Regions from separate parts of the Granulibacter bethesdensis genome, predicted to be linked through region 2. Evidence: riboswitches for the same ligand, from Rfam matches in the RefSeq annotation. Region 2 holds a riboswitch; each other region holds the start of a gene.

Region 1 (7,554 bases), 980 kb from region 2:
TGCTATGATGTTGGCATTCCGGGTATGGAGAAGATGAAGATCGGCAGCCTGCTGCGCTATTTCGGCGATGGCTGGCAGATCGCGAAGAAGCTGGGCGGCCGGCGCTTCTGGCGTATTCCGGTGATGGACGGTGAATTCGTGTGCGAAGGCACCACCGGATACACGAAAAACGCAGTGGGCGGCGGCAACCTGATCCTGTTGGGCCGCTCCCCCGCCGCGACGCTTCTGGCGGCGGAAACAGCGGTAGAGGCCATGAAGGTGGTGCCGGATGTAATCATGCCTTTCCCAGGTGGAATTGTCCGTTCCGGCTCCAAGGTCGGATCAAAATACAAGATGCTGCCGGCCTCCACCAATCATCGTTTCTGCCCTACCCTGCACGGCCAGGTGGAAACCGATCTGGATGACGATACGCGCAGCGTACTGGAAATCGTGATCGATGGTCTGACGGCAGAGGCGGTGGCCGATGCCATGCGGGCCGGTATGGAAGCAATCATGAAGCTGGGGCCTGATAAAGGCGCATCCCGTATTTCCGCCGGTAATTACGGTGGTAAACTGGGCAGGCATCATTTCAAGCTGCGGGAGTTGCTGCGGTGACCATTCGTCTCACTCTGAAGGCGGACCCGGAGCAGCGCCTCGATCTGTCCGCCTTGACACCGGAAAAGCTGGATGGCCTCAACAAGGCCGCCATCGAAAAGCTGGAAATCAATACCACCCGTGAAGTGGTGACAGTCGGTGACGCGTTTAAACTGCGTGGAACCGGTAGCGAGCAGATTGTGATCGAGGGCGGTTCCGACCGGCTGGATTACGTCGGCGCAGGCATGGCCAGCGGCTCCGTGCTGCTGGATGGCGATGCAGGGGCCTATGCTGGTCGTGGCATGAAGGGCGGTGTATTGCAGATTCTCGGCAGTGCTGGTCCTTATGCGGCCTCCGGGCTGAAAAACGGCCTGATCGAGATTTCCGGCGATGTGGCGGAACGCCTCGGCGCTCCCGCGGCGGGCGAGCAGTATGGCATGGCCGGCGGCATGGTTGTCGTCCGGGGGGATGCCGGGCCGCGGGCCGGGGATCGGCTGAGGCGCGGCGTGATCGTGATCGAGGGCGATGCCGGGGAAGCCGTCGGCAGCCGTATGGCCGCCGGCACGATCGTTGTCTGTGGCGAGGCTCATGGTCTGCCGGGCTATCTGATGCGCCGTGGCACGCTGGTGCTGGGGGCAACGGCGGAGGTTCTGCCAACCTTCATTCCGGTGCATGCGCCGGATCTGGTGTTCACCCGTCTGTTGGTGCGCACGCTGGACCCTGTCAGCCGGAAAGCAGCGCGTCTGGCCAGTCGCGCGGCATCCCGCTATGCCGGTGATGGTGCCGTGATCGGCCGGGGTGAGCTGTTCCTGCTCGAAGCGTGACAGAAACGTCTTTATCACGCGATGCAGCTGACCGGCGTCAGGCTCTGCTGACGGCGGAACAGGCATTGCGGGATGAAGGTGTTGTTGCGTTGCTGGTGCAGGCGCCTGATATCAATGGCAGCCTGCGCACCAAGATCACGCCGCTCCGGTTCTCGACCGAGGGGGAGGCATTCAACGCGATGTTGTATGCCTCCAGCCCGGCGGATGGAGCACCGGTCCATGAGCCGCTCTATGACGGGGTGGTGGGACGGCGGGAGGCTGGCTTCGCCAATATTTTGGCGCTGCCTGATCCTGATACGGTGCGATGGCACCGGTGGGATCAGGATTTCGCCTCGGTTTTTCTGAATACCTATCTGCCTGATGGGTCTCCATGCCCGGTCGATCCGCGTTATCTGCTGCGCTCCCAGCAACGGAGGGCAGAGGAAATGGGGTTCGAGGCGCGGTTCGGGCTGGAATATGAATGCACCCTTTTCCATGCGGATGATGCGCTGGTTCAGGCAGGTCGGTTTGATGCCCTGACTCCGTACGGCTGTGGGGCGGTCAATTATGATCTTCATCGTGACAGGGGTTTTCCTGATCTTGCTGCGGCCTTGATGGCGCGGCTTGATATGTTGGGCATCCGTGTGGCCAGCATTGTCAGCGAATATGGGCAGGGCATTTACGAGATCGCGCTTGGTGCTGAAACGCCATTGCTGGCGGCAGATAATGCCATGCGCATGAAATCGGTGCTGCGTCAGCTCTGTGCAGAGAATGGATTGCTGGTGACGTTTATGGCGCGCTCCCGTCCGCCGGGGTCTGAGAGCGGATGCGGTCTGCATCATCATCAAAGCCTGTGGCGGGATGGGCAGAATGTATTTGCGGATGGAAGAAATCTGTCCGCACTGGGCTGCTCTTATCTGGCGGGATTGCTGTCCGGCATGCGGGATGCGCATTTGCTGTTCCGCCCGACAATCAATGCTTATCGACGCATGGATCGGGAGGCATGGTCACCTGATCGAGCCGATTGGGGCATCGAAAACCGCATGAGCGCTGTGCGTGTCATCCCCGGAGCCACGTCCGGGAGGATGAGGCTGGAGCACCGCGTACCGGGTGCCGACGTCAATCCGTATCTGACGATCGCCGCCATGCTGGCTGCCGGGCTGGATGGCATCCAGAACGCGGCCGTATTGTCTGATGATGTGGGTGATCTGCCGGGTACGATCAAAGAATCTTTGGCTGCATGGGAAGAATCAGAGCGTGCACCACGCTGGTTTGGAAATGCATTCTGCACGCATATGGCGGCAAGGGGGTATGCGGAAGCAAGAGCCTTCGAGCAGTGGCTGATGGCACATGTGACGGGATTTGAATACCAGCGTTATTTCCATAGCGTATAAGCGAGAAAGCGGACGATCATGATTTGATCGCCCGCTTTTATTTTATTTCGCCGGCTGCGTAAGAGTATTACGGAGCGCCTGTGCGGCAGAAACCATATTAACCAATGCCGGCCTGACCTCTTTCCAATGGCGGGTTTTCAGTCCGCAATCCGGATTGACCCATATCTGTTCCGGCAAGAGATGTTTCAGAGCCTTTTGCAGGAGCTCTGTGATTTCAGTGACACTTGGAATACGGGGGGAGTGGATATCATAGACACCCGGCCCGATTTCGTTTGGATAGCGAAAATCCGTGAATACATCGAGCAGCTCCATTTTAGAGCGCGATGTTTCAATAGAGATGACATCGGCATCCATCGCGGCAATAGCATCGATGATATCGTTGAATTCAGAGTAGCACATATGGGTATGGATCTGGGTCGTGTTTCGGACACTGCTTGATGACAGGCGGAAGCAGGAAACAGCCCAGCCCAGATAATGTTGCCAGTCGGAGGTTTTGAGCGGCAATCCTTCACGAAAAGCGGGTTCGTCAATCTGGATGATTTTGATTCCTGCTGCTTCCAGATCAGAAACCTCATCACGAAGCGCCAGAGCAATTTGCTGGCAGACCTTTTCGCGAGGAATGTCGTCACGCACGAACGACCATTGCAGCATTGTCACCGGTCCTGTCAGCATGCCTTTGACGGGCCGCTCTGTCAGAGACTGCGCGTAGCAGGCCCAGTCAACCGTCATGGCATGGGGACGGGAGACATCGCCGAAGATGATCGGCGGCCGCACATAGCGCGATCCATAGCTCTGGACCCAGCCATGTGCCGTGAAGGCATAGCCGCTCAGTTGCTCGCCGAAATACTGTACCATGTCATTACGTTCGAATTCTCCATGGACCAGTACATCAATACCGGCCTCCTCCTGCCACCGAATGGCCTGTTCGGTTTCCTGACGCAGAAAAGCGGCATATTCCTCGCTACTGATACGCTGTTTCGCGTGATCGGCCCGTGCCTTACGCACAGCATCCGTTTGTGGAAAGGAACCGATTGTTGTCGTTGGGAGCAGGTTGAGTTTCAGTGCTGCGCGCTGTTCCTGCACCCGTGTAGAGAATGGAACCTGCCGTTTCGCCATTTCAGGCGAGATGGACGCAATCCGGCTCCGAACAGATTCATTATGCACCTTTCTGGAGGATCTGCGATGTGATGCCGCATCTGATGATGCTGCAAGAGCATGGGAAACGACATCACGCCCATTTGCCAGAGCCAGACCGAGCGTCGTCAATTCCTCCATTTTCTGCACGGAGAAAGCAAGCCATTGTCTGACTTCTGAATCAAGACCGGCTTCAGCCTGTAAATCAACTGGCACATGCAGCATTGAGCAGGATGTTGCAATCTGTACCCGATCCTTGCCCAGTTTTGCCACCACGGGTTCCAGTTGATTGAGCTTTGCCGCCAGATCAGTGCGCCAGATATTCCTTCCATCGATAACGCCTAATGAAAGCACCTGATGTAAATGCATTGCCGACAGCACATGATCAAGCTGTTCCGGTGCGCGCACCAGATCGAGATGCAGACCGGCGACGGGGAGTGTACGAACCGTGTCCAACATATCGACAATGCTGCCGAAATAGGTGGTGAGCATGATGTTGAGGGATGGCAGCGCCTGCTGCAGCGTATAATACGCATGACGCAATGCTGCTTTCGTAACGGTGTCCAGATCAAGCACGAGGCATGGTTCATCCATCTGAACCCATTCTGCGCCAGCATTGTGAAGCTGTGACAGAATCTCGATATAAACGGGAAGCAGTCTGTCGATCAGCGAAATCGGATCGAAATTGCCGTCCCTGCTTTTACTGAGAGTCAGAAACGTAACCGGTCCCAGCAGCACCGGGCGTGTTTCCAGACCGAGTGCTCTGGCCTCCAGATACTCATCGAGTGGTTTGGAGGAACTCAGTGCAAATCGCTGATCACGATGCAGTTCCGGTACCATGAAATGATAGTTGGTGTCAAACCATTTGGTCATTTCAAGCGCGGGGACAGAAGCATTTCCACGCGCCATGGCAAAGTAAGTGTCGAGTGAGACCTTGCCGCCGGTCCATCCATAATGCTCGGGGATTGCTCCGACCATCACGGTGGTATCGAGCACATGATCGTAAAGCGAAAAATCGTTCGACGGTATTATGGTTATGCCCAGACCATATTGTCTGGCCCAGTTTGCCGCCCGTAAAGCGGCGGCGGTTTTTTGAAGCGCATCGGCATCGGATGCGCCTGACCAGTAGGATTCCAGCGCAGTTTTCAGTTCACGGCGCGGACCGATCCGCGGCACGCCGAGCGTACTGACTGGCAGAGAAGAAAAAGACATCGGCTTACACTCCAGAAAATGGAAGCAAAGGCCGAGCGGACGCATGCAAGGTTACCCGTGATCACGGATTGGAAAACGGGCGTGCAGGCGCACCACCGGGACACCCCGCCCAGGGACGACTATGGTGTCGTGGCAGGTCTCCTGGCTCACGGGTCATCGCCTGCGATCCTGTCTTCCCGAGGCGGAAGCCTCAGTGACGTCGGTGGATGCAGGCTCGCCGCTTACAGTTGCGGGGGCAGCTCCGGCTTTGCTGATGCGCACCGGATTCCCTCTTGGCTCCGGCGTTCGTCTTTGACGGACCCGCAGAACCACGACCAGGCATGCATAGGAAAAAGAATCTCATCAGTCAATGCGGATATAAATATGTCTTTATGTAAATTTTAGCAGCACACCAGATTGATGGTTTTATTGTTATGTTATAACATAACGATCTTGTTTTCCGGCTTCGCGGCTGGTGTGAGGGTTTGCCATGACGAGTTTGTGCCTTTCTTCCGCGTCTCTCGCCCGCCCGCGTTTCCTTTGTGATGAGCCAGCGCCGGACATCAGCCCGTTCTGTGAGAAAACAGCGCATCGCATCGTGGCTGCCGCGTTAAAGAATGGGGCGGCTGGTTTTTTCCCTCGCCAACTGGATGATGTGGTGGCGCACGCGCTGGAATATGCGCCTGATCGCAGCCTGCCGGAAATGCGTGTGCTTGGGCCTTCGTCAGGAATGGCAGCTGCGGTGGAGGAGGTCTGCCGGGATGCAGCTTTCGGTCCGGACTGGCTAAGGGTCTGGCTGGCGCAGGATATACTGGCGCTGGGGCGTCTGTTTCAGGCCATCACCGGGGCCAAGGAACTGCTGGTACGGCTGGAAGCCATTCACACTGATGCTTGCCGCCGCTTTCATGCGGATCATGTCCATCATCGCCTGATCTGTACGTACCGTGGTCCGGGCACACAGTGGATTCACCCGGATATGGCAACAGAATGGGAGCAGGGGAAGGCATGGCCTGTTTCTGCTATTCGTCAGGTACAGACTGGTACTGTGATCATCATGCGGGGCCGCCGGGCGGAAACGGCGCAGAAACCAGCCTTGCTGCATCGGTCTCCGCCTGTCGCGGGCAGCGGCATCACAAGGCTGTTTCTCGCCATTGATGATGCCACTGACCATGACAACGGTGATGATATTATTCCGGAATGATCCAGGGGGTCACATACTGCATGACGACAACGATAATGCCGAGCACCAGTGTCAGGATGATGCTGTGCCAGAAGGTGCGGGCCAGGACCGCGCCTTCCTGACCTTTCAGATTGGTGGTGGCAACGCCGGTGGCGATATTCTGTGGGGAGATCATCTTCCCCATAACGCCTCCGGAAGAATTAGTCGCGGCAAACAGTACAGGATTCAGATGCAGCTGATTGGCGGCCACGACCTGTAAATTCCCGAACAGCGCATTTCCGGATGTATCGCTTCCGGACAAAAACACGGCAATCCAGCCGAGAAAGGCGGAGAGGATAGGAAAAGCCGGTCCTACCGACGCAACGGCCAGACCAAGTGTATAGGTCATGCCTGAGTAATTCATCAGATAGGCAAGGCCGATGATCAGCGAGACGGTCAGAATGGCGATGCGTGTCTGCCGCCATGTTGCAATCATGGCATCGAGGAAGCCGCGCGGTCCGATGCCAACCATGAGCGAGGTCAGGATGGCGGCCAGCAGAATGGCCGTACCACTGGCCAGTGGCTGAAACACCCAGCTGGCTGCATAAGGTTTGCCATACAGGGTTATAAATACGGCATGATCCAGTCCTGGCCAGGGGATTTTATGTGCCCCGATCTCAAAGATGCGTAATGACGTCCAGATGATCACTACGGCGGAGACGGTGAGCCACGGCAGCCAACCCTGCCATGATGGTATCGGTGCGCGATCGGATTGCGCTTTTGCGGCGGTCTGGCTGCGATCAATACGGAAAGCAGGATCAGGTTCAGGCTGCCATATCCGCAGGAAGCCGATCGTAGCGGCAAGGGCGGACAAAGATGAAAGAACGTCGGTCAATTTGTAGTCGATGAAGTTGGAAGAAACGAATTGTCCCAGTGCAAAGCTGCTGCCTGATACAAACAAAACCGGCCAGAGCGCACGAACCGAGCGCAGGCCACCATAAACGACCATCACATAGAAAGGCAGCAGCAGGGCCAGCAGTGGCAGCTGCCGCCCGACCATGGAAGCCAGCACGGTGTCAGGCAGGCTGGTGACTTGCCCCAATACCGTCACCGGTGCCCCCAGCGCACCGAAAGCGACGGGTGCGGTGTTGAAGATCAGGGTGTAGGTCAGGGCTTCGATTGGCGGAAAGCCGACCAGCACCAGCAAGGCGCTGGTAATGGCGATGGGGGTGCCGAAACCGGAAACGCCTTCCATCAGTGCTCCGAAGCAGAAACCGATAACGATCAGAACTACCCGCCG
Region 2 (7,554 bases):
GCGTCGATTTGTGGAAGAGGAAGCCATGCCCGGCACTGGCATCACAGCCGAGGCATTCTGGGCCGCACTCGCCGTCGCCCTGCGCACCTTGGGGCCCGCAAACGCTGCCCTGCTCAATCAGCGGAATACGTTTCAGGCCGAGATCAACCAGTGGCACCGCGCCCATACCCTGCCGCAATCCGGTGTCGGTGCTGCCCTGGCGACACAATCCGACGCCTACCGCGCTTTTCTGCATGAAATCGGCTATCTGCTGCCGCCACCCACCGCGTTTCAGGTCGATACCGCACAGGTGGATGATGAGATCGCCCATATCTCCGGGCCTCAGCTCGTCGTTCCGGTCAACAATGCACGGTATGCTTTGAATGCCGCCAATGCGCGCTGGGGCAGCCTGTATGATGCGCTGTACGGCACAGATGCCGTTGGACGTCAGCAAACCGCGACGCGCGGCTATGATGAAGCACGCGGAGCCGAGGTCATAAGGCATGGCCGCGCCGTGCTGGATATCGCAGCCCCTCTGGCCGAAGGCAGCCATGCCGATGCCATGCTCTATGCGGTGTATAATGGCAAGTTACGGATCGCGCTGGCCAACGGACATGTGACCGGACTGCGCGATGCGTCCGGATTCTGCGGATATACTGGCGCGCCTGATGCACCGAGCCGTATTCTGCTGGTCCGGCACGGACTGCATCTGGAAATCCTGTTCGATCGCGACCATCGCGTCGGTCGCAATGATAAAGCCGGTATTGCCGATCTGATTCTTGAATCCGCCCTGTCCACCATCATGGATGCGGAAGACTCCGTCGCCGCGGTGGATGCGGAGGACAAGGTCGAAGTCTATCGCAACTGGCTGGGTCTGATGCGCGGCGACCTGACCATCCGGTTCGAGAAAAACGGTGCCTCGGTCGAACGTAGCCTGCATCAGGATCGGGTTTACACCACGCCTGATGGCAGCGGCAGCCTGACGCTGCCCGGTCGATCCCTGCTGCTGATCCGCAATGTCGGTCATCACATGATGACCGATGCGGTTATGCTGGACGGGGCAGAGGTGCCGGAGACCATTCTGGACGCATTCATCACCAGCCTGATCGGACTGCATGATCTGCGCGGCCGGCCCGGCAGGCGCATCACCAACAGCCGAACCGGCAGCCTGTATATCGTGAAGCCGAAAATGCATGGGCCGGATGAGGTAGCCTGGGCAGGGCGTCTGTTCAGCGCGGTAGAAGATGCGCTGAATCTGCCCCGCAACACCATCAAAATGGGCATCATGGATGAGGAGCGCCGGACCAGCCTCAATCTGGCGCATTGCATCGAGGCAGTCCGCAGCCGGGTGTTCTTTATTAATACGGGCTTCCTGGACCGCACCGGAGATGAAATCCACACCAGCATGGAAGCCGGTCCCATGCTGCGCAAGAACGATATGAAGCAGACGGCCTGGTTCGTGGCCTATGAGAATGGCAACGTGGATACCGGGCTGGCCTGTGGCCTGCCCGGCCATGCCCAGATCGGCAAAGGTATGTGGGCGGCACCCGACAACATGGCGGCGATGCTGGCCGAGAAAATCGACCATCAGCGCGCCGGGGCCAGTACCGCCTGGGTCCCTTCCCCCACGGCAGCCACGCTGCATGCGCTGCATTATCATCAGATCGACGTGGCCCAACGGCAAGCGACCATTGCCAGAGAAGGCGCCCGCACCTCCCTGCACGCTCTGCTGACCCTGCCATTGCTGGAGGAGGCGGGGAAACTCACGGCTCAGGAAATCAGGGATGAGCTGGACAATAATGTTCAGGGTATTCTGGGCTATGTCGTCCGCTGGGTAGATCAGGGGATTGGCTGCTCCAAAGTGCCAAACATCTACAATGTCGGCTTGATGGAGGACCGCGCCACGCTGCGCATTTCCGCACAGCACATCGCCAATTGGCTGCGTCATCGTGTCGTGAGCCGGGAACAGGTCGAAGAAACACTGCGCCGCATGGCCGTAGTGGTGGATGGGCAGAATGCGGGCGATCCCGCCTATCGACCCATCGCACCCGCCTTCGATGGACCCGCCTTTCTGGCGGCATGCGATCTGATCTTCAAGGGCACCGAGCAGCCAAATGGCTATACCGAGTTCGTGCTGCATCTTCGGCGTCGAGAGGCCAAAGCCCGGGCCTGAACAGCGCTCCGATCATTCCGGTTCATGATGAGCCGGGATGATCCCGCGTAACTGCCAGCGTCCACCCCCCGCATTCATCTCAACGCGGGAGAGGGGTGCAATGTCGATCCTCCAGAATGCATCAACGGGCGCACCCAGCGCATGGATGACAGCAGCCCGCATCACGGCGGGATGCGTCACCGCCATGACATACCCACCTGAATGCTCAGCCACGCCATTCAGCCAGTCGGATACACGGCGAAGCAGGGCAGAGACCGACTCCCCACCATGCGGCGCCGCATCAGGGTCTTTGATCCATGACTGCACCGCCTCCTTCATGGTCTGTGCGCAATCGGCCAGAGTTCTGCCGCGCCACGTGCCGTACTCCAGATCCGCCAGCGCTGCTGTTATCTCCATCTGCTCAGCCCGTTCAGGCAGGCGCAAAACCTCTGCCGTCTGCTGCACCCTTAATTCGGGGGAGAGAAACAGCTGCCCCATTCTGGCAGGCAGGGAGGGATTCCATATGGCCAGACGCTGCCTCTCCCGCTCTTCGATCGGCTCGTCGCCTGGAAAGCGTGCCTGACGCGTGGCGTCGGTCGCAGCATGACACAGCAGGATCAGACGAAGCATCCCAGCCTTCTCCCCTTCGCAAAATACGCTTTGCATTGACAGGAAAGGTCGGGATTTTCTACGGTTCGTCCACTGCAAACATATGGAAGCCGGTGTAAATCCGGTGCGGTCGCGCCACTGTAATCAGCCTGAGAGGGCTGAAAGTCAGACCCTGTTTTTGCAGACTCTATCCATTTCACCTGCCGTTTCATCGGGGCGCGCTTCCCCGTCAGGAGTTTCCACCCAATGTCTGCCATTTATTCGACCCTTCCCCGTCCGACCGCCACCCCACTGCCTCGTCCGGTTCCGCTGCGGGATATTCTGCCCTGGACGCTGTTCGGGATGGTCATGTTGCTGGCACTGTATTTCGTTGGCATTGAGGAAGGGGCCACCTCCCTGATTTCCGGCATGTATGTCCATGAATTCGTGCATGACGGCCGGCATCTGCTCGGCTTTCCCTGCCACTGACGCCATTATTCTGACCGTATCATGATCCGGACATTGTTGATCCGGGGCATGCTTGCCGGGTTTCTGGCAGGCATTGCCGCGTTCGGGTTCGCACATCTGTATGGGGAACCGCAGGTGGACCGCGCCATCGCTTTTGAAGCTGCCGCCGAACACGCAGCCCATCACACTCATCATGCCTCCGGCGGGACAGCGGAGGAAGCAGAGGCCGAACCTGAACTGGTATCCCGTACCACGCAGGCCGGGCTGGGGCTGCTGACCGGTGTAACCGTGTACGGGGCTGCTTTCGGTGGTCTGTTCAGCCTCGTATTTGCCGCCATGCTGGGCCGCCTGCCACTTGGTCCCCGTGGCCTGTCCGCCTTGCTGGCAGGATGCGGATTTATCGCCATCTGCCTCGTACCGGGGCTGGTCTATCCACCCAATCCCCCTGCCGTGGGACAGGCTGATACCATCACCGAACGCACCACCCTGTATTTCGAAATGCTGCTGATCTCCCTGTCAGCCATGACGCTGGCCTTCGTGATCCGGCAGCTTTTTGCAACACGCTGGGGAGGATGGAACAGCACGCTGGCCGGGGCCGGTTTCGCTCTGTCAGCCCTGCTTCTCATCGGGCGTGTCATGCCGGTTATCAATGAAGTGCCGGTGACATTTCCTGCTGATCTGCTCTGGCATTTCCGGATCGCTGCCTTCGGCACACAGGCCGTGCTATGGGCGGTGATCGGTATCGGCTTCGGCTGGGTTGCAGAGCAGCAGATACAACTGTCAGCCCGCCCCACAAACCGCTAACCCAGCCCTTTATTCAGCCGCGAGACGGGAGGTCTCATCCTCCCTCTCCACCCCCCAATCCACCAATGGCTCCGGATCCTCCAGATCGAAATGCGGCCGGCCGAGCAGGCTGTTGATGATTGTCCCCGCCCGCCATGCCATCAGACTGAGCTGAGGTTCGGCAATCCCATGGCTGTGGCGCCCTGCATTCTGGACAAAGATGCGGGCAGAAGCGGGACCATCCCAGACAGCCGAAAAATCGGGCCGCAATGTGTACCGCCCTTCTTCATCCAGTTTGAGACGCTTCTGGAGCAATCCGAAACAGGCTGGCACGGCTGCCTTGTATCCGGTTGCACAGATGACCGTATCCCCGGTGACCTTATCCATCTGACCATCGAGGTGATGACGCAGATGCAGGGTGATCCCTTCTCCCTGACGCCTTGCAGCCTCCGCCTCCCGATACGGCATCAGCCGCACGAAATCGCGTCGGCCATCAAGGTGGCGGATCTGGTATAGCGCGCGATAGATCTCGTTCAGTGTGGTCGGGGAAGCCCCGTCACTTGCCAGTTTCTGCGCGGCCACATGACGGGCACGCAGATCAGGCGACAGTCCATGGAAGCGCGCGACATAGGACGGCGTAAAATATTCGTTGCTGAAAGCGACTTCATCCAACGATGAGAAATTCATCCGGCGCGTAATCCAGGTAACCTCCCCCACACGGTCTGGCCCCCGACGCAGCAAATCAAGCACGATTTCCGCACCGCTCTGCCCCCCACCGACCACAATGACATGGCGACCCGTGTAATCACGGTCTTTCTCGGCAAAACGGGATGTATGCAGGCACATATCTTCCAGACCAGCCGCCCAGCGCGGCAGATAGGGATGATGCCCGGTTCCGATCAACACATTGCGCGATCTGACTTCTCCATGGCGGTGCGTCAGCACAAAGTGACGGCCATCGAAATCAACCGACTCAACGGGGGTTCCGAAGTGCAGCGATGGAAGCTGTGCTGCAACCCAGCCGAGATAATCATCGAATTCCCGGCGATAGATTCCTTCAAATCCCGCTGTGATGAATTCGTAAAACCGGCGCCGCGCCACCAGATAGGAGGTAAAGCTGAACGGGCTGGTCGGCTGTACGGCACTGACCAGATCCTTCAACCATGATGTCTGCAAGGTGACATCAGGCAGCATCATGCCGGGATGCCAGGCAAAGCGCGGGTTGCGATCAAAAAACTGCGCCTGCACCTCCGGCACGCCATCCAGCAGGGCCGCAACACTCAGATTGAACGGTCCGATCCCGATCGCCGCAAGATCCTGCAACGGAGAGTCAGAAAACTGAAAGCGATCCGTCATCAGGCCATACTCCCTGACTGTAAAGCTGAGTATTGGTGCGGGGCATAATTCCAATCGCCGCGAAGTGACCAGTCATCATAAAGAGGATTATGGAGAGACGTTCCGATTTCAGGTTTCGGCCGTACCGGTGTGTCGCCATACCCGATGGAGAAACGGGCACGGTTGATGCAGATACGCATCATGGTCGGGGCAAAAAGATCAAACATCTCAAAACGTGCCGCCAATTCCGGACAGCCGGCCTGATATCGACGGATGACACGGGCGAGACCCTGATAAAAAGCCTGCTCAGGATATCCATCATGCATCAGCAAAGCATCTGACAGGAACCGAAGAACACTGACAAAATGGCCCGTCTGGAGATGATGAATCAGATGCTCGGCCGGACGCCGGCCAACCTGATCAGCCAATCCTTCCGGCAGAGTCTCATGCTCCGGCAAGGCAGGAGTGACGAGATCGAAATCCCCCTGCAAATCCTTCAACGCCACGCCACAGGGCACCCAGTCTTTCAACAACAGCGTGACATTCTGTCCATGGGCGATAAACCCGGCGCCATAGCGGCACATCAGATGATAAAGCGGGACCACGACAGAAGAAAACAACCTCTCAAGCCAGATGTCGCACGGCATGGAAGAACGGCGGATACAGGCCGAGATCAGCGGCACACCATCCCCGCCACTCACCTGCAATGCCCCCAACATGATGGCTCGCTCATCCCCGGCCAGTGATGGCTCAGCACGCTGCCGCCATACGGCGCCCAGTAATTCATGAAAACGGTAGGGAGCCTGAGCAATTTTTCCATATACAATTTGCGGCACTGCATAACCAGCCATATCCCGAAGGATCAGGACCTTCGTATTATGGAAAACAGAATCTTTGGCGACACATTCACTCAGCCATGATGACAGGCCAACACCGGTCAGAATGCCTTTACCAGGCAGGCCACGCCATGCAGACGTATTGAGAATGGTTACCGGCAGTTTGATATCATGCGCCGCCGCTCTTTCGGCATTGGCCAGCGTCCGTAGCGATTGTTGTGGTCGATAAAGATCACCCCTTTCACCCAGTGGTACAATCCTGCCTGATGCAATATCAGCTGCAAAATGCGTCTGGATATAATTCTGCCACTGCCATGGATGCACCGGGATCAGACGATGACTGATTCTGTCAAATCCACGCTCGAACAGAATACGATCAATCTCCCGCAGATCATCAACACGCAGCATTTCCGACAAAAGATCATCTTCGCTGATATCACGCGTCATACCACCAAGGCAGGCTTCACGCGCCACAGCAATCCAGTGCAGGCGGAACACAGGATCATATTCAGGGGCATAGGCGCGCTGATCTTCCAATCCCCAGCCAACCCTGCCTTTCGAGGCCGGCGCTTTGGGATGCCCATCGAGCCTTGCCTGCAAACGATCATTGTCGAGATCAAGCATAGCCGTCGCAGACAGACCATCCCGCCTTCTCAGCAGTTCCATATCGGTTTGCAGTGTGGCGTACAGCTCCTGCAGATACATTGCCAATGTCGCATCACTCATACCCAGTGCAGATTGTGCATCCACAAAAAACTGTGCAGCATCATGGGCCTGACTTTCATCGCCGTTTTCAATCCTGATGATACTATCAGGATCGATCGTCAGCTGCCCCCAGATGCGCAGCTCCGCTTCACACCGGTAACGCACGTCACCAAAGCGGAATATCCATAGTCCGCCGGCTTCTTCCTCGGGATGAAATGCTTCCTCATAGGCCAGTTCAGACAGGGACTTGGCAAGACAGGTCAGATTGACGCGTCGCCACAGGGAAGCATGCAAGGAGGCATGGCGGAGAGCATCCTGACGATCACGCATCACGTTGAATTCATTTGATACAATCATCTAATGCACTCCCTGAAAAAGTGATCACGTGTGCAGGTAATCAGCATCGAACGTTTGTGCGGAAAATCGAACTCGTATTCCAGCTTGTAACCGGATTCCTCACAGAGACGCAGCATATTGCTATGAGCGGCACTCGGTTCCCCAACGACCTTTCGTGTTCGGCAATCATCCAAAAACAGGCAATGCGTGATCGCACGGAACCATGCCAGCGTACGGTCGCGACCAAGATGGCGTTTTTCTCCAACCAGCACATGCCAGCCACGATCATAATCATCGGCATCGTAATGCGGGCCGAGCCTGTCTTCCTTACCCCAATAGATCTCGAAATAGGTCGATGGCTCACCATCCAGT
Region 3 (7,554 bases), 820 kb from region 2:
CGGGGACGCCAAAGATCACGCCGGATGGCTTCCGCAAAGCGTGCTTTCATGGCCGCATGGGCCGATTCATTGGCCTGAGCCATGAAGGCATCGACTTCACTGTCCTCGATAATAGCGGAATACAGTGCCTCGAACTGCGCATCCAGCCGCTGCGGCAGCATGGCGGCAAAGGCGAACAGTCCTTCCACACCCCTGGCAATTTCCGCGGCGCCGCGAAAACCGTGCTGCATCATACCGCGCAGCCATACCGGATTGGCGGCACGGCCCCGGACGACGCGCGCCAGTTCCTCACTCAGCAACCGCATACGCGGGGTGCCCGCGGTAGACAGATCAGCATGATATAAGGTCGGAGCAGCCCCCAGCATGGCAGAAGCCGCTGCGAAGCCGCCCTCATGCGCCGCGACCTCGGTGGTATCCAGCAAATCGGTTTCGGCATTGTCCTGCTGGTGCAGGAATATATCGGCTTCCGCCACACGGGCGGCGAGACCATCCCGATCCTGCCCCGCCGCATGCTGGCCATAGGCATAGGAAGAGGCATCGAGATAGGCCGCGCCGAGTTCATCCCGGCTCTGCCATACACCCCGATCGGTCAGAGCCGTCGCTCCCGCGCCATAGCTGCCCGGCGGGGCCCCATAGATACGGACCGGACGCGCCTCCCCGCTTTCCGCCAGAGGATTCCAGCCCTCCGGCTCCTCCAGCGCCACCACCAGACCGACCGCCATGTCGAACAACGTCATCTGATCGGCGAAAACATCCCGGAACAAGCCGGAGACACGCAGCGTCACATCCACACGCGGACGGTCCAGCACGGCCAGCGGTACGGTCTCCACGCCTGATACTCGTGCCGAGCCTTCATGCCAGACCGGGCGCACCCCCATCAGCACCAGACCGAGCGCCAGATCTTCCCCCCCCGTGCGCATCGTGGCGCTTCCCCAGAGATCCAGCACCAGAGTACGTGGAGACAGCCCATGATCCCGCATATGGCGTTCCAGCAAAGCAGCCGCATTCCGCTCCGCCAGCACCCAGGCGGAGCGCGTGGGAACAGCCCGCGGATCAATCGCCGTCAGATTGCGCCCCGTGGGCAGCACATCGGCGCGTCCCCGGCTCGGTGCTCCGGCCGGACCGGGAGGGATGAAGCGCCCGTCCAGCGCCGCCAGCAGGGCATGCCGCTCTGCTCCGGCGCAGGCATCCAGCCGCACGGCAATACCGTCCTTATCCTGCCCGCCCGCCGCATCTGTAATAGAGGTGAGCAGAGCAGCACGACGCGCTTCATCCGGTGCCCGCCCGAATACATGCAGCCCGTCGCGAATCTGTATGTCCTTTACATCGCACAGAAAAGCATCGAGGCGTGCCAGTGCGGTATCTTCATCCTCCCCAGCGCTGACACCGCTTTCGGCAAGCAGCCCTGCCGCAGCGGCCCGATCCAGAATTTCCCTCTTCAGCAGCGCCGTACGGGCACGATCCAGACCATCAGCCGCCGCATATTCATCGAGCAATCGTTCGAGCATGCGTGCGTCTCCATGCAGCCCGGCCCGGCCTAACGGTGGCGTCAGATGACCGATCAGCACCGCGCCCAGCCGCCGTTTCGCCGCCGCTGCCTCCCCCGGATTATTGACGATGAACGGGTAGATCACCGGCAGGCCACGCAGCAATGCGGCCGGATAGCATGCCTCCGACAGCGCCACAGCCTTGCCCGGCAGCCATTCCAGCGTGCCATGCGCGCCCAGATGGATCATCGCATGCACATCCATTCGGCCGCGCAGCCACAGATAGAAGGCGGCATAGGCATGGCGCGGCGGTAAATCAGGATCGTGGTAACCGGCCTTACGATCCAGCCGCTCCCCGCGATCCGGCTGCACCGCCATCATGATATGGCCGCACTGCACGACCCGAAGATGGAAACACCCGTTTACGACGGAGGGATCATCCTCCGCGGCGCCCCATGCCTCTTCCATACGAAGGCGGGTCACCTCCGGCAACGTCATGAACAGAGACTGATATTCTGACAGGCTCATGATCGGATCAGGCGGCGCCAGACAGAGCATTCTTGCCAGCATAACCTCGTCGGGCAGTGTTTCTCCCGTCCGATATCCGGCCTTCTTCAGGTCATCGAGCATGGCCCGCAAGCTGGCAATGCTGTCGAGACCGACCGCATGCGCCGACTGCCCCTCCGCCCCCGGATAATCGGACAGCACCACCGCGATGCGTCGATCCTGCCGCCCCGTCTGCGCCAAACGCGCCCAGCCCAGTGCCCGGTCCGCCGCCATGGCGATACCGGCCTCGTAAGGCATATGCGCCGCCAGAGCAGCGCCATCCAGAGCCTCGCCATCCTCTGTCACGGTCAGGCTGGTATCCTGCTTGAACGATACCACGCCGCCCAGCAATCGGCCATCATATTCCGGCAGCACGACCTGCATCGCCAGATCGGACTGGCTCAACCCCCGTGTCGATTCCTGCCAGGCCGGACAGGTGGACGCGGACAGGACCAGCTGAATCACCGGCGCATCGGCTGCATCCAGTGGCGATGTCCCGTCCTCCCCGATCCGGGCTGAGAAACCAGTTGCATTCAGCACGACATGCGGACGCCACAGGCGCAGATGCTCCGCCGCGGAACGGGCGCAAGCAGGATTTTTCAGGCTGTCGATGAACACCGCGCTGACGCTGAAGCCTCGTGCGTGCAGGGCTTCCGTCATGGCTTCGACCGGGGCCATGTCTCCCGCCAGCCAGTAGGAGCGGTAGAACACCAGAACCGCCCTCAGCCCATCGGCCGCATGATCCCGGTCCTCCCGCCAGATGCCGAAGGACGGTACCTGCCGGACCGGCCATGCCTCATCAACTCCCTTGCCTGACAGCGACGTCATTACGCGCAGGGCAAAGCCGAGATTCTCTGGACCACCATGCCGACAATACATATCCAGACGGGTCCAGACCTCTTCCCGCACGGTGCCGAGAGCAAGCCATGCGGCTTTCGCCTCCCGGTCCGGCGGCCTGCCATCACCCGGAATGACTGCAAACGGAATCGCGCGGTTCCGGCACAGCGCAGCCAGTTCCTCCAACCCGTAACGCCAGTATTCTGCCCCGCCCAGCAGACGCAGCAGCACGGCACCCGACCCGGCCACGGTCTGCTCCAGATAGAGATCAACCGACATCGGATGACGCAGCCGGGCCAGATTGGCGAGGCGTAGCGTTATCCCCTCCACAGAGACATCCGCCCATCCGGTCCGGGCCGCGCCAAGATCGCTGTCGGAGAAGGACAGAAACACCACATCGCCCGGACTCTGGCCCAGCTCCTGCGCCTGATCCGCCTGCTCCAGTGACCGCGTTTCCCGGACCAGCAGATGCATCAGGCAGGCACCGGAGCGCCCAGACCGCTGTTGATCAGCGATGCCTCGATAGCAGCACGGTCCAGACCATTACGACCGATGATGACAAGCTGCCCCTGCCGCACCTCACCTGGCTTCCACAGACGATCGAAAGACTGGCGGAACCGTGTGCCAACCCCCTGCACCACGCCGCGCATGGGCCTGCCCTGCACCGGGACGAACCCTTTCATACGCAGAATGTCATGCGCCTCCGCCAACGGACGCAGCAGGGCGGCCACACGATCCAGATCGTCCTGTTCTTTCAAAGGAACGACGAAGCTTTCGAAATCATCGTGTTCATGCTCGCCATCCACGCTGTCATGATGCGATGGCCGTGCAGAAAGATCGTTCTCCGCCGCGGCATGCAGACCCAGCAGCACGGCGGGGTCCACCTGTCCTTCTCTGGTGGCGATCACCTTGACCGCACGCGGCAGATGCCGTTCCACCTCTTCCCGCACTGAAACGAGCGTCGCATCATCCAATTGGTCGGCTTTGTTCAGCAGCACGAGATCGGCCGCAGAAAGCTGATCCTCAAACACCTCGGCCAGCGGATTGTCATGGTCAAGATTCGGGTCCTCCGCACGCTGCCGCGCCACTTCCTCCGGATCATCGGCGAAGCGACCTGACGCCACGGCAGGGGCGTCCAGCACCGTCACCACGCCATCCACCGTTACCCGGCCTTTCACACCCGGCCAGTTGAACGCTTTCAGCAGAGGCTTCGGCAGAGCAAGGCCGGAGGTCTCGATCAGGATATGCTCAGGTGGCTGGGCGCGGCCCAGCAACGCCTCAATGGTTGGCAGGAAATCATCGGCGACCGTGCAGCACAGACAGCCGTTGGCCAGTTCGACGATATTATCCTCGGTGCAGCCCTCGATGCCGCAGCTTTTCAGCAGATCGCCATCAATTCCAAGAGAACCGAACTCATTGACGATGATGGCAATACGACGACCGCGCGCAGCACTCAGCACATGCCGCACCAAAGTCGTTTTGCCCGCGCCGAGAAATCCGGTCACGATGGTCGCGGGAACGGGAGAGGTAATGGCCATGACTATTCTTTCTCGCACAGAATACGGTCGTCCAGAGACCGGTCAGGGTGCGCGAACAGATAATCGCCTCCAGACCACTGGCCTGAAGCGGAAAGACGATCCCGGCGCACCCCGCGCGGTTTCGCGATCCGGACGATGGCAGGTCTCCTGGCTTACGGATCAGACGTATTCCACCTGCCTTCCCAATCCCGTATCCGGGATCAGTGGCGATACGGTGCTCCGGGTTTATTCTCCGGAGCAGACCGGGCAAAACACTCTCCGCCTACAGTTGCGGGGGCAGCCGCGACATCGCACAACCAACGGACGGGCCGGAGCATGTGCTGGATCGCGTTCCCTTTTCATTTTCCGGCACGGAGATCGGTCCGCACGGAAAAACCATCGTGCAGGGATTTAGGAGCCGCCGCCTGATGAAGTCAAACATGATCATGCCGAATGCGGCGGCAACAACGCGCTGGCCGCATGCGACCCTGATCATCGGCGGCGCACGATCCGGGAAAAGCCGCCATGCCGAGGCGCTGATCACCTCTCTGCCTTCCCCATGGCGCTATATCGCCACCGCGCAGGCCTTCGATGCGGAGATGCGGACGCGGATTGCCGCACATCGCGCCGCACGGCTCGCTGGCTGGGAAACCGTCGAGGCTCCGCTGGATATCGCCACAGCCCTGATCGAGCATCCGGCACGCCCTGTGCTGGTGGACTGCCTGACCCTGTGGCTGAGCAACCTCATTCTGGGCGAACATGATCTGCCAGCCGCTATGGAAGCATTTGAAAACGCGCTGACACACCGCAACGCCTGCACCATTCTGGTTGCCAATGAGGTCGGGCTGGGCATAGTCCCTGACAATGCGCTGGCACGCCGCTTTCGCGATGAGGCCGGATTGCTGAACCAGAGGATCGCGGCAGGCGCGGATCGCGTGCTGCTGATCGCGGCAGGGTGCGCCCTGCCGCTCAAACAGCCTGATGGGGGAAGCCTGCGATGACGGAAACACCGGGAACCGGGACGGAAGAAGAACGCCGCCACCGGGACAAGATGGCCCATCGCAAGGCGGTGCAGGATGCCGAGGTTGCCTCCAAGACACAGGAAAAAGGGCTGCTGATCGTCCATACAGGGCCGGGCAAGGGCAAATCGACCGCCGCCTTCGGTCTGATGCTGCGCAGCCTGGGCCGAGGCAAACGATGTGCTGTGGTGCAGTTTATCAAGGGGGCCTGGTCAACCGGAGAGCGCGACGCCCTGACCGCGTTCGGAGACCGCATCGAATGGCACACGATGGGCGAGGGCTTTACGTGGGAAACGCAGGACAAGGCGCGCGATATCGCCGCCTGCCGCCGGGCCTGGGATCAGGCACTCAGCCTGTTGCAACGCTCCGACATCGACCTGCTGGTTCTGGATGAGCTGAATATCGCCCTGCGCTACGACTATCTCACGCTGGAAGAAGTGTTGCAGGGGCTTTCCACCCGCCCTCACATGCAGCATGTCGTCATGACCGGGCGCAATGCGAAACCTGGTCTGATCGAGGCCGCCGACCTTGTCACCGAAATGACCGCCGTGAAGCATCATTTCTCCGCCGGGGTAAAGGCGCAGGAAGGAATCGAGTTCTGAGCCGTGCCCTCATGATACAGGGAACCGGCTCCTCGGTCGGGAAGTCCCTGCTGGTGGCCGGGCTGGCCCGTGCGCTCACACGGCGCGGGCTGGTCGTGCGCCCGTTCAAGCCGCAGAACATGTCCAATAATGCCGCCATTGCCGCTGACGGTGGTGAAATCGGCCGGGCACAGGCTCTCCAGGCCCGCGCCTGCCGGATCAGCCCTTCCCATCACATGAATCCCGTCTTGCTGAAGCCGCAAAGCGAGATCGGCACGCAGATCGTGGTGCAAGGAAAAGTCCATGGTCAAGCCACAGCCCGGGCCTATCAGGCCATGAAGCCACAGCTTCTGGGGGCCGTGCTGGAAAGTTTCGGCATTTTGCGGGAACAGGCCGACATCGTACTGGTGGAAGGGGCTGGCAGCGCCTCTGAAATCAATCTGCGTGCAGGCGACATCGCCAATATGGGCTTTGCCCGCGCCGCTCATGTTCCAGTGATCATTGCGGGTGACATAGATCGCGGCGGTGTCATTGCCGCGCTGGTCGGCACCAAAACCGTGCTGGACCCGGACGATGCCGGCATGGTGCGCGGTTTTCTGGTGAATCGCATGCGCGGCGATCCATCGCTGTTCGCGGAAGGGATGCGACTGATCGAACAGCAAACCGGCTGGGAAGCGCTCGGACTGGTACCGCATTGCGAGGCCGCCCGTGCCCTGCCGGCCGAAGATGCCGCGGATCTTCTGCGCGGCCTATCAGCCCCGACAAGACTGGGAAACACCGTCATTGCCGTGCCGATGCTGCCGCATATTGCCAATTTCGATGATCTCGATCCTCTGACCGCCGAAGATAGTGTGACACTGGTCATGGTGCCGCCAGGACAAGCCCTGCCAGTGGCGGATGCGATTATCATTCCGGGATCGAAAACCGTCATCGCCGATCTGGCGGCTCTCCGTCACCATGGCTGGGATATCGATATTCTGGCGCACCGGCGCAGAGGACGGAGCATCATCGGTCTGTGTGGAGGCTATCAGATGCTGGGGCGTGCTATTCACGATCCGCAAGGGTTTGAAGGGCCCGCCGGCAGCGCCGCCGGGCTGGGGCTGCTGGAGATCGAGACTGTGCTGGAGCCGCATAAAATTCTGACCCCGCGCAGCGGTCATCTCTTCAACCATGATGTGCCAGTCAGCGGCTATGAAATGCATATGGGGGTCACGACCGGCGCAGGATTGCGGCGCCCCTTTCTGTCGCTCGGTCCCGATGCGCCGGAAGGATGCGTGTCAGCAGATGGGGTGGTGGTGGGAACCTATCTTCACGGTCTGTTTCATGGGGGAGCCTTCAGGCGTCACCTGCTCGAGACCCTTGATGTGAGCAGCCATGGGGGCGATCACGAGGATGCTGTCGAGCATGCTCTTGATGCGCTGGCCGACCATATGGAGGCGCATGTCGCTATCGACCGGCTGCTGGCCCTGTCAGCATGAGATGCGGTTCAGCCAAACGCCACGGCAGCGATCAGGGTCAGCAGCACAAGCAGCCAGAGCAGCAGACAGGCCCGACGAAACAGCCCGAG
Region 4 (7,554 bases), 1.2 Mb from region 2:
GCCTGAGCCGGCACGCGACAGCCCTGAAAAAACCGGGCCGGAAGAAGGTGAAGGAGGAAAGGAACCGCTCATCGACAGAATGCTCCGGAATGTTTTGTGCAGGATGGCATTAATCCTCCGACAACGGCACAGTTTTATTCTGTATAATTTCCTTTCCTTCTGCATGGCCGAAGCCTGACGTGAAGCGTCATGCCAACACCTGACATATTTTAACAAAATATATTTTTATGGTTTTACGCGCCTTTAATTGGCAACGTAGTTGCCACAGTACTATTTAAGACTCAGACATAGCTCGACACCCCTGGAGGCCCCTCATGGTGGCACATCGTCTTTCCATCGCGCTGGCAGCCCTGACCTTTCTGGCCTGTGGTGTTTCCACAGCGCCTGATGCACAGGCACGCGCAAAACACAGCACATCCATTTCAGCAGATGGAAAAGGGCAAGGGATGAACATTCCCTCCACCCAGCAAAGCCCCGTTACAGATGATGATGAACCGGATTTCAGCATCTTCGGGGTGCCGGTACGCATTTCCTCGCCCGTAGCCAAGCCATATCAGAACACCTCGTTCCAGACTTATCAGGGGAGTGCCATGACATCACAGGATGCCCTGCTCTCCGATACCATCCCGAATATCGACGACTGGACTCCTTGATTTCTGCCAGAACGCTGCGCAAAAAACCCGCTATGACCGAGCGTGAGCATCACCCGGATGACCGTGAAGGCGATTTCGCACGCCCACCCGACCCCTCTGCCAAAAGACGCGCGCGGGAGGCAGAGGCTCTTCGTGCCAACCTTCTGCGCCGCAAGGCCCAGCAACGCGCCCGTCAGGCTGCTTCCCCCTCCCCCATGACTGCTGTAACGGCGGCCAGCGAGACGTCCGAAGAAAGCCCCCTGTTGTCCCCGCCACGCGGGTGAGATAGACCCCGACAATACGTGCGGGGAGTTCATCGCCATGTCCATAATGCCCGATCACTGGATTCGTCAGATGGCGACCGGTCACGGCATGATCGAGCCATTCGTCGAAACGCAGAAGCGGGACGGTGTGATCAGCTACGGCCTGTCCAGCTACGGTTATGATGCCCGCGTAGCCGATGAATTCAAAATCTTCACCAATGTGGATTCAGCAGTCGTTGATCCCAAGGCGTTCAGCCCGGCAAGCTTCGTGGATCGGAAAGGCCCGGTCTGCATCATCCCCCCCAACAGCTTTGCGCTAGCCCACACCGTAGAATATTTCAGAATTCCGCGAGACGTTCTGGTGATCTGTCTGGGTAAATCCACTTATGCACGCTGCGGCATCATCGTGAATGTTACACCGCTGGAGCCGGAATGGGAGGGGCAGGTCACGATTGAGATCAGCAACACCACTCCCCTGCCCGCCCGTATTTACGCAGGCGAAGGCATTTGCCAGTTCCTGTTTCTACGCGGCGACAGCGACTGCGAGACCAGCTATGCCGACAAGGCAGGCAAATATATGGGACAACGGGGCGTCTCCCTGCCCCGTATGTAAGGTGCTCTATTCTCGCACGGCACTCTCATCTGCCATCCCGGCAGGAATAATCGCGTCATGAACGGAGCTGGCTGAAGAATATGGATCGGATCAGGATTCGCGGCGGGCATCCGCTGGCCGGGGAAATTGCTATTGGAGGCGCGAAAAATGCCGCTCTTCCGGTCATGGCCTGCGGTCTGCTGACGGATGACAGGCTGGTCCTGAACAATGTTCCACGCCTTGCCGATATCGGCACCATGAAAGCATTGATCGAGCAACACGGTATCACTGTGGAACGGCTCGATCCGCTGGGGCGCATCCTTTCCCTTGGCGGCCAGATCACCAATACCGAGGCTCCCTACGACATTGTGCGGAAAATGCGCGCCTCGGTGCTGGTACTCGGGCCGTTGCTGGCTCGTTGTGGAGAAGCCCGCGTCTCTCTGCCCGGCGGCTGCGCCATCGGCACACGTCCGGTGGACATGCACCTCAAGGGGCTGGAGCAGATGGGGGCCACCATCACACTGGAAAGCGGCTATATCGACGCCCGGGTTCAGGGCCGCCTGCACGGGGCGGATATCGTGCTGCCGATGCCCTCGGTCGGGGCCACGGAAAACCTGCTGATGGCGGCGAGTCTCGCGGACGGCATCACCACCCTGCGCAATGCCGCACGGGAGCCGGAGATAGAGGATCTCGCCCACTGCCTGATTTCCATGGGTGCCAAAATCGAAGGGATCGGCACCGGAGAATTGCGGATCGAGGGCGTGAAGCACCTGCATGGCGCTGAACACAGTATCATTCCGGACCGGATCGAAACCGGCAGCTATGCCTGCGCTGCGGCCATTACCGGCGGCCGCCTGCTGCTGCGCAATGCCAGGCTGGATCATCTGGGTGCAGTCGCCCGCACTCTGCGGGAGGCCGGGGTCGAGATCGAGGAACAGGACTCCGGCCTGCTGGTCAGCCGCCGCAACGGCCTGCATGGCGTCGATGTGATGACCGAGCCGTATCCCGGCTTTCCGACCGATATGCAGGCCCAGTACATGGTGCTGATGTCGGTGGCGGAAGGTGCCTCCATGGTCACTGAAACGATTTTCGAAAACCGCTTCATGCATGTGCCGGAACTGAACCGGATGGGTGCCCGCATCAACGTCCACGGGGCCTCCGCCATCGTCCGCGGAGTATCCCAACTCTCGGGCGCTCCGGTCATGGCAACCGATCTCCGCGCCTCCCTGTCACTGATCCTCGCCGGGCTGGCCGCGGAGGGGGAAACTATCGTCAACCGCGTCTATCATCTCGACCGCGGGTATGAGAGCGTGGCTGAAAAACTTTCCGCCTGTGGGGCTAATATCGAACGGATCAGCGGGTAGACATCAAGCTAGATTTTCTGATCATGAGCAAATTTTTATTGTTGGTAAGATACCATGCAGATCGAAAAGCTAATCGAGAATATAACGGATCAGTTATATCAAGCAAAATTCGTCACTATACCGGATATTATTTCGGATTGGCTGTCTGAAAGTAGCGGTTTAAGCGGAAAAGACGTTCTTGAGATCGGCTGCGGCGAAGGAACGATGGCACTTGGCATGATGCTTCGCAAAAAAGCCAAGCGCGTTGTCGGAGTTGAAGTCCTTGATGTATTTGAGCAGTGCCTGCCTATGGCACAAGCTCAATTGGGTATCTCGGAGCTACCTTCTGATTTACATCTCTGCAAGATTCTTCCAGGTGCCGATCTGAGCATATATGGAACATTCGATGTCGTGTACAGCTGGTCTGTGTTTGAACACATTGCCCAGGACATTTTTCCTTCCGTCATGCGTTCAGTGTTTAATGTTCTTAAGCCTGGGGGGCATCTGTTCATACAAATTGATCCGCTTTATTACTCGGCACATGGTTCACATTTGACCCCATGGCTTGTTGAGCCATGGTTGCATCTGACACTCCAGTCCGATGAGTTCCGGCGTCGCCTGCTGAATGCACCACATACCTCAGCAAAGGTCAGAAATGAGTGGGCTGTTTACATTCCTCTGGACGCGGATAAAGCAACCGAACGCGCAGCACTCTTGGAAACTTATGAAACTCTTAATCGTCTGACAGCCCCTCAACTACGTAGTATTGCTGAAGCAACAGGTTTCGAGGTGATCCGGGACTATCGCACAACGACCGATCTGGAAGTCCCGCCTCATCTGCTGGAAATTTATCATCGCGATGTTCTGATCACCGATCAGATCGTCATACTTCTGCGCAAGCCAGCCGCTGCCTGACACTCTTTGGGCCAGCGGAATTTTGCTGCTGTCTTTCCCGTAACATTCCGCTAAAGAACCGTTCGCGACGGTCCCGCGCGAGCGGGCGAGAAAGGGAATGCCGTGCGCTGCCTTCGGGTAGCAAGTCGGCAGCTGCCCCCGCAACTGTCAGCGATGAGGTGTTCTCCATGCCCCTCTCCGGTTTCCAGCCGGGATGGGCTGCCACTGGATCGGAATGATCCGGGAAGGCTGGAGCCATACCGCTTTCACATCGCGAGCCAGGAGACCTGCCGTCGTCAATGGATCACAACCATCCGGGCGGGGTGTCCCGGAGATGGGGGACATGATGACGAAAGACCAGTTCCGACGCGCAGAGCGTTCCGGAGCGGCAGGCTACGCGCATGCCGGCCGCAATATCACCAGAACCAGATTGTCCAGCCTGTTGCCGCTTGCTTTTGCAACACCTTGCCTGCTGCCATCGCCTGCGGCTTTTGCGGCGGCGGCGAATGAGGGTGACTCTCTGCCTGCCCTGTCAGTGCAAGGGCAGGCCGTGACGAGTGAAGCCACCGGCACACTCTCCCTGAACCAGACCAACACCACCGGAAGCCGCCTGGGTCTCACGCCCATGGAGACCCCGGCCAGCGTCGATACGCTGGAGGGCGACACGATCCGCACCCGTGGCGATCTGCGCGTCGATGCCGCCGTCAGCCGGGAGGCAGGCATCACCATGATCGGCACACCGGGCAATGGCGGCACCGCGCTGAGCGCTCGCGGTTTCACCGGTCAGGCCGCGGTGATGCAGCTTTTCGACGGCGTCAGGCTCTATCCCGGTGCCGGCACCGTGACCTTTCCCTTCGACACATGGAGCACCGAGCGGCTGGAAGTGCTGCACGGCCCGGCCTCCGTCATCTACGGCGAGGGCGCGGTGGGAGCAGTGGTCAACGTCGTCTCCCGCCAGCCTTTCGAGGGAAAAATCCGCAACGAGGTCGCAGCGCTGGTGGATACCAACCTCACCCGCCGTCTGGCGCTGGATAGTGGTGGATCGCTGAGCCGAACCCTCAGCTACCGGCTGGATATCGCCGGGCAGATGTCCAGCGGCTATGTCCAGCGTGGCAATTCGGACAGTCTGGATCTGAAGGGCGCACTTCGCTACCGGCCCAGTCAGGATTTCACTGTGACGGTCTCTCATGATCACGCCATGCAGGACCCGATGCGGTATTACGGCATTCCGCTGGTGCGTGGATCGCTGGACCGTTCCCTGCGCGACCAGAACTATAACGTCCAGAACAGCATCCTGCATTATGAGGATGACTGGACCAATCTGCATGCCGAATGGACACCAACCGCCAGCCTGACCCTGCGCAACATCGCCTACCGCCTCTCCACAAACCGGCATTGGGTGAATGCGGAGAATTATCGCTATCTGCCTGCCAGCAACATGGTGCAGCGGGATGGTTACCTCGATCTGACGCACCAGCAGGAACAATATGGCGACCGGCTGGATGGCACCTTGCGCCATACGCTGTTCGGTCTCGGCAATACGCTCGGTGCCGGGATGGAGGTAAACTACATCAGTTTCAGCCGGTTCAGTAACGCGCCCTTCGGTGGGCTGTCACAGGTTCCGCTCGACAATATCAATCCCGGTTTCTTTATCAATCTGGCCGGAAACCGGAAGGATATTCAGACCACCACATGGCAGGTCGCTCCGTTTCTGGAAGACAGGCTTCAGATCACGCGCCAGATCTCCATTCTGGCCGGGGTGCGGTTCGATCATCTGGACCTGCATAACGCGATGCCCACCACCGGAAAGCCATTCGATAAAACCTATGATGCTCCGACATGGCGCGTTGGGGTGGTCTATCAACCCGTGCAGACTCTGTCTCTCTACGGACAGTATTCGACCAGCGTTCTGCCCCCCACCAGCACGCTGATCACCACCAACCTCGCCAATTCCGCCTTTGCCCTGTCGCATGGCCGTCAGGGGGAGATCGGGATCAAGCAGGCTCTGGCCGATGGCAGGCTGCAATGGACCCTCGCCGCCTATGACATCACGCGGGATAATCTGCTTTCGGCTGATCCGAATAATCCCGGCATCATCCAACAGATCGGGCAGCAATCCTCGCGTGGGCTGGAGCTGAATGTCAGCGCCTCCATCACCCCCCGCTGGAGCGTCAATGCCAATGGCAGCATTCTTCAGGCGCGGTTTGACGATTTTACGGAAACATCCGGCGGTGTGCCGGTCTCACGCAATGGCAACACGCCACCCAATGTCCCCCTGCAAACCGCCAATCTCTGGACGGAATGGGCATTCGCACCACGCTGGCAGGCCCAGGCCGGACTGCGCTTTGTCGGGAGGGCGTTTGCCGACAACGCCAATGCCAATGCGCGCCCGGCCTATACCGTGGTCGATCTGGGTCTGAACTGGCAGCCGGTCGATCAGTTGAGTCTTGCGGCACGGGTCTCCAATCTGTTCGACACCGCCTATGCCGTCACCACCTATGGCAGCCAGCAATGGATATTGGGGCTGCCGCGCACGATCACATTCGCGGCCAATGTGAAGTTCTGATCCCTCAGAGCAGCCGGGAGACCGCTTTTTCCAACTTTTCCGGCTTGCAGGACGGGGCATAGCGGGCCACTGGCACGCCGTCCCGTCCAATCAGGAATTTGGTGAAATTCCACTTGATGCGCCGTGTCCCAAGCAGGCCACGGCATTGACGGGTCAGATAGTCGAACAGCGGATGGGCATTGGTGCCATTGACCTCCACCCGCGCAAACATCGGGAAACTGACGCCATAGTGCGTATCACAAAAAGCCCTGATCTCCTCACTGCTGCCCGGCTCCTGCGCGCCGAACTGATTGCATGGGAAACCCAGCACCACGAAGCCGGAAGCAGCACAACGCTGGTAGAGCGCTTCCAGCCCCTGATATTGCGGGGTAAAGCCACAACGGCTGGCCGTATTGACGACCAGCGCCACCTGCCCACGCCAGCGCGACAGCGGTACGACCTGTCCATCCAGCATGGTCGCCTCAAAATCATAAAGACTGGTCATTGCTGTCTCCGCCCTGGTTCAGGATGGGATAAACCCGCTCTCTCCATCAGGCCAGAGGCGACCGGATGGCTGTATTGCGCCTGATAGCCCGCAATCAGGTGTCATGCGGCCTTTTCCCGCCGCGTCTGCCGGTGTAGACGGCGCGCATGACCGTTCCGCTGACAGCCGGTGACGCTCCCGGCACCTCTTTCCATTCTCCGGGTACCGCCGTGTCGGCAGGGGGCGGGGATAGCACCGCCATGCTGGATGCACCGCTGGTGCTGGCCCTGCCGAAAGGCCGTATTCTCGCCGAATGCCAGCCTCTGCTGGATAAGGTCGGGATTCATCCCGCGGCCGATTATGCGGATGAAAGCAGCCGCCGCCTGCGCTTTCCGACTCATGATCCGGCATTGGACGTGGTGCGGGTACGTCCATTCGATGTAGCCACTTTCGTCGCCTTCGGTGGTGCGCAAATTGGCATTTGCGGTGCCGATGTGCTGATGGAATTCGACTATCCGGAAATCTACGCGCCACTCGATCTGAAAATCGGTGCCTGCCGCATCAGCGTGGCAGAGCCGGTGGCAACAGCCGGGCAGGACAATCCGAGCACATGGTCGCGGGTGCGGGTTGCCTCCAAATACCCCAACATTGCACGCAGACATTTTGCCGCCAGCGGTGTGCAGGCCGAAATCGTTCACCTGAATGGTGCGATGGAACTGGCCCCGAGCCTGGGCCTGTCGCGGGTGATTGTGGATCTGGTCCAGACCGGCTCCACCCTGAAAGCCAATGGGTTGGTGGAAA

The links. Region 2 has a riboswitch for cobalamin ahead of GbCGDNIH6_RS11845 (CbtB domain-containing protein). Riboswitches for the same ligand answer to the same signal wherever they lie in the genome.
Region 1: linked by a shared signal. The riboswitch ahead of metE (5-methyltetrahydropteroyltriglutamate--homocysteine S-methyltransferase) and the one ahead of GbCGDNIH6_RS11845 (CbtB domain-containing protein) in region 2 are both predicted to bind cobalamin.
Region 3: linked by a shared signal. The riboswitch ahead of cobW (cobalamin biosynthesis protein CobW) and the one ahead of GbCGDNIH6_RS11845 (CbtB domain-containing protein) in region 2 are both predicted to bind cobalamin.
Region 4: linked by a shared signal. The riboswitch ahead of GbCGDNIH6_RS05355 (TonB-dependent receptor) and the one ahead of GbCGDNIH6_RS11845 (CbtB domain-containing protein) in region 2 are both predicted to bind cobalamin.

Annotation. Positions count from the first base shown of each region.
Region 1 is NZ_CP018192.1:906,518-914,071, forward strand. Features, by position in the region: gene fhcD (formylmethanofuran--tetrahydromethanopterin N-formyltransferase) at 1-594, shown strand, start outside; gene GbCGDNIH6_RS04070 (formylmethanofuran dehydrogenase subunit C) at 591-1,397, shown strand; gene GbCGDNIH6_RS04075 (glutamine synthetase family protein) at 1,394-2,770, shown strand; gene metE (5-methyltetrahydropteroyltriglutamate--homocysteine S-methyltransferase) at 2,813-5,116, opposite strand; cobalamin riboswitch at 5,231-5,444, opposite strand; gene GbCGDNIH6_RS04085 (DUF1826 domain-containing protein) at 5,586-6,296, shown strand; gene GbCGDNIH6_RS04090 (L-lactate permease) at 6,283-7,554, opposite strand, start outside.
Region 2 is NZ_CP018192.1:2,620,576-2,628,129, forward strand. Features, by position in the region: gene GbCGDNIH6_RS11835 (malate synthase G) at 1-2,152, shown strand, start outside; gene GbCGDNIH6_RS11840 (histidine phosphatase family protein) at 2,165-2,761, opposite strand; adenosylcobalamin (AdoCbl) riboswitch at 2,834-2,924, shown strand; gene GbCGDNIH6_RS11845 (CbtB domain-containing protein) at 2,987-3,208, shown strand; gene GbCGDNIH6_RS11850 (CbtA family protein) at 3,230-3,991, shown strand; gene GbCGDNIH6_RS11855 (lysine N(6)-hydroxylase/L-ornithine N(5)-oxygenase family protein) at 4,001-5,326, opposite strand; gene GbCGDNIH6_RS11860 (IucA/IucC family protein) at 5,326-7,203, opposite strand; gene GbCGDNIH6_RS11865 (GNAT family N-acetyltransferase) at 7,200-7,554, opposite strand, start outside.
Region 3 is NZ_CP018192.1:749,203-756,756, reverse strand. Features, by position in the region: gene cobN (cobaltochelatase subunit CobN) at 1-3,344, opposite strand, end outside; gene cobW (cobalamin biosynthesis protein CobW) at 3,344-4,408, opposite strand; cobalamin riboswitch at 4,529-4,803, opposite strand; gene cobU (bifunctional adenosylcobinamide kinase/adenosylcobinamide-phosphate guanylyltransferase) at 4,816-5,388, shown strand; gene cobO (cob(I)yrinic acid a,c-diamide adenosyltransferase) at 5,385-6,008, shown strand; gene GbCGDNIH6_RS03385 (cobyric acid synthase) at 6,020-7,465, shown strand; gene cbiB (adenosylcobinamide-phosphate synthase CbiB) at 7,474-7,554, opposite strand, start outside.
Region 4 is NZ_CP018192.1:1,171,519-1,179,072, reverse strand. Features, by position in the region: gene GbCGDNIH6_RS05385 (HdeD family acid-resistance protein) at 1-72, opposite strand, end outside; gene GbCGDNIH6_RS05380 (hypothetical protein) at 315-653, shown strand; gene GbCGDNIH6_RS05375 (hypothetical protein) at 686-916, shown strand; gene dcd (dCTP deaminase) at 954-1,508, shown strand; gene murA (UDP-N-acetylglucosamine 1-carboxyvinyltransferase) at 1,589-2,851, shown strand; gene GbCGDNIH6_RS05360 (methyltransferase domain-containing protein) at 2,906-3,745, shown strand; cobalamin riboswitch at 3,797-4,033, shown strand; gene GbCGDNIH6_RS05355 (TonB-dependent receptor) at 4,068-6,290, shown strand; gene GbCGDNIH6_RS05350 (glutathione peroxidase) at 6,295-6,774, opposite strand; gene hisG (ATP phosphoribosyltransferase) at 7,014-7,554, shown strand, end outside.